Linked DNA regions of Labrenzia sp. VG12. The protein of the gene in region 1 interacts with the protein of each later gene in a pairwise test. Links are inferred from orthologs where the notes say so. Each region holds a gene or a part of one and is shown in the gene's direction. Other genes may lie near its edges.

Evidence for each region.
Region 2: the proteins of CHH27_RS07040 (region 1) and CHH27_RS08010 interact in binary tests that used the Escherichia coli proteins (3 or more experiments, as listed by UniProt). The link is inferred for Labrenzia sp. VG12 from one-to-one orthologs.

The regions. Positions count from the first base shown.
Region 1 is NZ_CP022529.1:1,535,681-1,538,948, reverse strand. The notes cover bases 42-2,992. They hold CHH27_RS07040 (NAD(P)H-hydrate dehydratase), read left to right. Parts: upstream 42-723; coding sequence 724-2,262; downstream 2,263-2,992. Other genes in these bases: CHH27_RS07035 (LysM peptidoglycan-binding domain-containing protein), read right to left, coding at 2,284-2,992; CHH27_RS07045 (P-II family nitrogen regulator), read right to left, coding at 42-363. In the rest of the region: more of CHH27_RS07045, read right to left, coding at 25-41; more of CHH27_RS07035, read right to left, coding at 2,993-3,268. UniProt on the Escherichia coli protein: Bifunctional enzyme that catalyzes the epimerization of the S- and R-forms of NAD(P)HX and the dehydration of the S-form of NAD(P)HX at the expense of ADP, which is converted to AMP.
Region 2 is NZ_CP022529.1:1,735,322-1,738,465, forward strand. What follows is about bases 210-3,036. They hold CHH27_RS08010 (RNA methyltransferase), read left to right. Parts: upstream 210-1,128; coding sequence 1,129-1,944; downstream 1,945-3,036. Other genes in these bases: CHH27_RS08000 (PaaI family thioesterase), read left to right, coding at 210-348; CHH27_RS08005 (hypothetical protein), read left to right, coding at 434-1,054; CHH27_RS27570 (hypothetical protein), read right to left, coding at 2,043-2,732; CHH27_RS08015 (MFS transporter), read right to left, coding at 2,987-3,036. Outside these bases: more of CHH27_RS08000, read left to right, coding at 1-209; more of CHH27_RS08015, read right to left, coding at 3,037-3,144. UniProt on the Escherichia coli protein: Specifically methylates the ribose of guanosine 2251 in 23S rRNA.

The DNA.
Region 1 (3,268 bases):
ACCGGCGGATGCCGGATTGGTGGGTCAGATGGCGTCGATGCCGGACTCGCCTGTCCGGATGCGGACCGCCTCTTCAATATTGGATACAAAGATCTTGCCGTCGCCGATCCGGCCGGTCTGTGCGGCGGAGCGGATGGCTTCGACGGCCTTTTCGACCATGTCGTCGCCCAGGACGATTTCCACTTTCACCTTCGGCAGGAAATCGACCACATATTCTGCGCCGCGATAGAGTTCCGTGTGGCCCTTCTGGCGGCCGAACCCCTTGGCTTCGGTCACCGTGATGCCCTGGAGACCAACCTCCTGCAGCGCCTCTTTGACCTCGTCCAGTTTGAAGGGTTTGATGATCGCCTCGATCTTTTTCATCACCTTGTGTCTCTCTCCACTATGAAGGCCATTTGTCGGCAGGACCTTTTCCAGGTGCAATGGGTCAAAGCGACCCATCGAGCCCAGCAGGGACCGTTGTCCTCTTAAAGCACGATGTGTGCCAACCGTTGGTCGTGATGTTGAAAAAAATGCGAAGCCGGGAAATCCGCCGCAAAAAGTGGCAGAACTCACGGGCCGGTCAATGCATATGGGCGCGCAGACACCTTGGGGTGCATAAAATATAATCAAACAGAACAAAAAATAGGCAGAATTTGTGGTCACTTGCGCATCAGATCTTCCAAACTCGACAAGTTTGACGATCACGGTCACCTTGCAGCTTCGAGCAGGAGAAACCGTCACATGAACTCATCGAAGACCTGGAAACGTGCGGCTTTGCTCACACCGGACGAAATGGCCGAAGCCGACCGGCGCACGATTGCTGCCGGAGTGCCGGGCATTGTGCTCATGGAACGGGCAGGGCAGGCCGTCGCGCGGGTCACCGCAAATCTTGCACCGGACGGGGGCAACATCCTGCTGCTCTGCGGGCCCGGCAACAATGGCGGCGACGGCTTCATTGCCGCCCGGTGCCTGTCAGCGCGTGGTTTTCAGGTGGATGTCCGTCTTGTGAAGCCGGCCAGCGTGCTCAAGGGGGACGCGCTGACAGCTTTTCAACGCATGGGCCTGCCAGATGCTCCAGCGCATCAGGGCGAGGCGCTCACTGACGATCTGTCGCGCGCGCTCTCAAGAGCAGATGTTGTTGTTGATGCTTTGTTTGGTGCCGGGCTCGACAGACCCCTGTCTGGTGCAATTGCGGACTTGATTGCAGCCGTCAATCAAGCCGGAAAACCAGTTGTTGCCGTTGATCTTCCCTCCGGCGTCAACGGCGCGGACGGCGCCGCTCTCGGCACTGCGGTGGCCGCGCGGGAAACCGTTACCTTTTTCAGGCCGAAGCCGGGGCACCTGCTTTATCCCGGGCGTGCGCTCTGCGGCAAGCTGACAGTGGCAGATATCGGCATTCGGGACGAGGTGCTGGACGGGATCCGGCCGGTCGCTTTCGCCAACACGCCAGACCTTTGGCAGGATGCCTTCCCCGTGCCATCGGTCGTGGATCACAAATACACAAAGGGGCATGCCGTGGTGTTTGGCGGGGCGCCTTCGGCGACGGGCGCCGCTCGTCTTGCCGCAGAAGCGGCGCTGAGAGCGGGCGCCGGGCTCGTCACTCTGGCGTCGCCCCCCAATGCGCTGATGGTCAATGCCTGTCACCTGACGGCCGTGATGCTGAAAAAGCTGGCAGGTCCGGAGGCCATTCCCCGCTTTCTTGAGGACAAGCGCCTTAACGCTGCCCTGATCGGTCCGGCTCACGGCGTTGGCGAAAGAACGCGCCATTCGGTCCTGGAGATTTTGAAGACGGACAGAGCGACCGTGCTGGATGCAGACGCCCTTACCAGTTTCGCGGAGGCGCCCGAGATGTTGTTCCGAGAGATCGGGCAGCGCACTAGCCCGGTCATCCTGACACCGCATGAAGGTGAGTTTGTCCGGCTGTTTCCGGATCTTGAAGGCGGCAAACTGCAGCGGGCGCGGGCGGCATCGGCGCGATCCGGCTCTGTGGTTGTTCTTAAAGGACCCGACACCGTTATTGCCGCGCCTGATGGCCGCGCCGCGATCAACCGGAATGCGCCGCCGTGGCTGGCAACGGCGGGATCCGGTGATGTGCTTGCCGGTATTGCCGCCGGGCTGTTGGCCCGGTCCGTGGAAGGGTTTGAGGCTGGCTGTCAGGCAGTCTGGCTGCATGGTGCTGCCGGATGTGAAGCCGGCCCGGGTCTCATCTCGGAAGATCTGCCGGCTGCGCTGAAAGCGCCCATCCGGCGCTTGATGGAGCCGGCCACCAGTGAGCGCTGACGGCCGGTATCCTTTCCCTTTTTACTTGCCGCCGGCCCGGCGGGCGAACTCGTCATTGAAGAAGGACGAGATCTGGCCGTACTTGCCATTGTCGACAATGCGCTGAAGGCCGAGGTTGAAGGCGTCGAGATAGCCGGTCGTGTTGAGCGGATTGTCCTTGTGCGCAAGCAGGTAGATGCGGTGCGGCACCGTGAAGGGGGCCATTTCGACATTTTGACGGATGCCCATTTCCGTTGCCGTCGCAATGCCGGTAAACCGGTTGAGCACGACAAAATCCACTTCCCCTTGCATCAGCAGATTGAAACAGGCGGCGGGCGAGTCCGTTCCGACCCAGTTGTCCGGCGACAGTCCGTTTTCAACCAGCTCAAAGGTGGACCAGCCGGTCGGACGGCACAGGCGTGCGGTTTTCAGATCTTCAAATGTCATTTCCGCCAGATCGGAGCGGCCGATTTCGCGGAAGAAGCCGAGGGTCGTCGTGAGGATGGGCTTCGACTTGTCATAGCTGCAGCGGACCTGCATGTCGGCCGGAAGTCGGTTGCAGGTCTTCCAGAACCCCATGTCCGGCATCGCCCAGCCGAAGGTCAGCTGGTACCGGTTTGCAGGCACCAGTTCCTTGATCTGGGCGTTCCAGTCGTTGATGTGATGAACACGGATGCGATCCCCCAAGCCTGCTTCCTCAAAAGCGGCCTTCACGATCAGGGTTGCCATGCCGCCCTTGGGCCAGTCCTTGGAAACATAAGGCGCCCAATCGTCTCCGGTGACGATGTAGATGATCGAGGGCAAAAGGGCGTCGTCCTGCGTTTCGGCGACAATCTCAGGATCCGGAACAGCGGTTTCGTCGGGCGCGACCGTCACGGAGCCAGGGCAGGGCGGCAGTTTCAAGACCGTGCCGATCGTCAGCACGTTTGGATTGTTGCCGATGGCGGACGCGTTCCCCGGGTGTTCGAAAATGCGCGGCCAATGACCTTCCTCCCCATAGGCCGCCTTGGCGATGCGTGACAGCGTG
Region 2 (3,144 bases), 200 kb from region 1 along the record:
CGCATGAAGGCGTTTTCCGACGGCCGCGCCGTCTTTACCGGTCAGCCGGCGAAGGAATTTCTCAACCCGCTCGGCACGGTTCATGGCGGCTGGATTTCAACGCTGATCGATACGGCCCTGTCCTGCGCGGTCCATACCACGTTGCAGCCCGGCGAGTTCTATACGACCACGTCGCTGACCGTGAACATGGTCCGCCCGCTTCAGGCCACCAGCGGTGAAGTCATCTGCGAAGGCCGCATCGTCCATCGCGGCTCGCGCCTTGCCACTTCCGAAGGTGACCTGCGCGATGCCAATGGCAAACTGATCGCCCATGGCACGGTCAGCTGCATGATCATGAAGCCGAGCTGAACTGGGCCAATCCATTTATTCCAGGCCGACTTGTGCATAACATAGGAATGAACGCATTCGTCGGCTCGGAACATTCAGGGGTAGAATGAACGGGAATATTCAAACGCTTCTTCGAATAATCTACGTCGGTTCTATTCCGCTTCTCATACTCACCTTCATAGGACGCGTTGCATATAATGGTCATTTGGGAGGAGATGCGGTTGATGGATACATCGAAAACAGAAGATATTTCGTCGAGAGCCTCGGCAATTACACCGAAGTGTCAAAAAGTGCCTATTTCCAATCTCTGATTGTCTCTTATGGGACTGTCACCGCGTGGCTCATTCTCATTCCCGGGCTCTTCATAAGCGGCAGCCTGTTGGCCTACTTCAAATCAAGATCCCTATACACCAAGAGGCCCTTTCAGCACTACCTTTTGGTGGCGAACCATTGCGCTTTGCTGCTTTGCTTTGGCACCTTGTATGCACAATTTGTGTTTTGGTATTTTGTCGGCGGCGATGCGTTCGGAAGTTATGTTGAAAACGGCCGGTATTTTGTCGAGGATCGCAATGCGTTCACAGAAGTCTCGAGAGAAATCTTTACCCTCGCTCAGGTTATCTCCTATGGGATGGTCGCAACTTGGTTCATATTGTTTCCTGTCTTCGTCATATGTACCATTTTGCATGAATTTCTAAAGTCCAGGCACCGCGAAGAGTCGCAAGAATAAGCCCGCAAACATTCTCATTGACCGTTGGTACACTTTCCCTTCCCCTCCACCGCGTTTGGGTCTAGAGCTGCGCCATGAGTGACGACAAGAAACCTACCCGCCCGGGCAACAAGCCCGCCTATCGCGGCAACAAGCGTTTTGCCGGCAAGCCTGCGCCGCGCCGACCCGGCCTGCCACCGGAAGGTCCGGTGCTGCTTTATGGTCTCCACACCGTGGAAGCCGCCTTTGCCAACACCGACCGCAAGCGGCTGAAGCTTTATGCGACGGAAAATGCGCAGCGCCGCCTGGAAGAGCGGGGCGTCAGGATCGACGTTCCGGTCGAAACCATGATGCCGCGCGCGCTTGACCGCATGGTCACCAAGGACGCCGTCCATCAGGGCATGATCCTGGAAGCCGATCCCCTGCCCGCCTATGGCGCAGAGCACCTCAAAGGCGCCCGGCTGATCCTGGCCCTCGACCAGGTGACCGACCCGCACAATGTCGGTGCCATCCTGCGCTCCGCCGTCGCCCTTGATGCCGACGCGGTCGTCACCACCGAACGCCACGCTCCGGAAGAAGGTTCCGTGCTTGCCAAGGCCGCTTCCGGCGCGCTCGACATGATCAAGCATGTGCGTGTGAAGAACATGGCCCGCTTCGTCACCGAGATGAAGGACCAGGGCTTCTCCTGCATCGCGCTCGACAGCGACGGGCCAGCAAGCCTTGAAGACACGCCGTTTACCGACAAGACCGTGCTGGTGCTCGGCTCGGAAGGCAAAGGCGTGCGGCAAGGCGTGCGCGAAGCCTGTGGCCTCACTGCCCGCCTCGACATGCCCGGCGAGATCCGGTCCCTCAACGTCTCCAATGCGGCCGTGCTGTCGCTTTATGTGGCGCGCATGAAGATGGGGCTTTGAGCCCCGTCGCGCCTCCCGTCGACTGCTCTTCCCGTTCCGGGCAAACCCAAGCGCTTCCCGAAAGACGGACACGGTTCCCGATAGAGGGAGAAAACCCGCTAAGAGGTCTTCAGACCCCAGGCTTCCGGATCAGAGCCTGCATAAACTCTTCCAGAGTTTGCACTCTGTGCCCTTCGTTCAACCAATACCCTGGTTCTGTCAGGGGCGATGATCTTCAAAAGATACTGCCTCGCCCAGGTTTCCCTGGAACTGGCGGCATTGTAGTTTGCAAAACGGTATCCATGCCCTGCAGTGCCGATGTGAATGTCTCCCCCTGACCATTCCTGAGATCGGGAGTTTCTGTCCAGAACCCTGTTTCTTGTCGGGTCCGGCAGCACATACCCCGTGGCTCTTTTGCTCAGGCGGTCAGCCATTGAGAGAAATCTCTCAACATCGCGGTCATGATTTTTTTCGTCGCCCTGCAGCCACAATGAAAGCTCTTTTGCGAAGCGCTCTGTGCCCCTCAATTCGTAGATAATAAATCCCGAAACCGCGCCACCAGCCGCGGAATGTTCATATAGCCGTTGTTCGCAGATTTGAGATTGAAGGTCGCCATATGTGCTGCCCGTTTCTCCAACATCCTGTTTCCGAGGGGTGTAGGGTTCAGGGACAGGGTATCTTCTCCACTGTCGAAACCGCTTCAAAGGCCACCAGGTTGGGTCCTGCAACCAGGGTGCAAAACCCGCTGCAGTTTTTGGGCTCCAGCCCAAATCCCGTTCTTTCTCATGCCTTTTTGACAGGTCACTCATCAACGAACGCAGCCCGGTTCAATTTTCTGTTGGTCAATGCCACCGACTGTATTTTTTGAAATCCAAAGATCAAGGCCATGCGCTGGTGGGAACGTCCAAAGCCGGATTAGAAAACCCCTTTTGCTGAAATTCGATCTGATCTCCAGTTGACCGGCAGCAACCGAGTGAAGCCCTCACCGCCCCGTTGACGTTACCCGCTGCCTTTCCCCTCTAATTCCGGGAATGGCGATTGCTCGTTCGAACGCCGCCGCCGCTCAGCGCGGCTCTTGGGGCGTTGGTGTGCCCTGGCCACTTCCCCCCTCAGCCGACCGCAACCTCTGTGCCCTCGTCAGACAAGGGGCGAGCACAAGACTGAGCCCGATCATCGGTGCCATGACCATCAACGCTGTCCGGATCCCAAAGGCATCTGCCA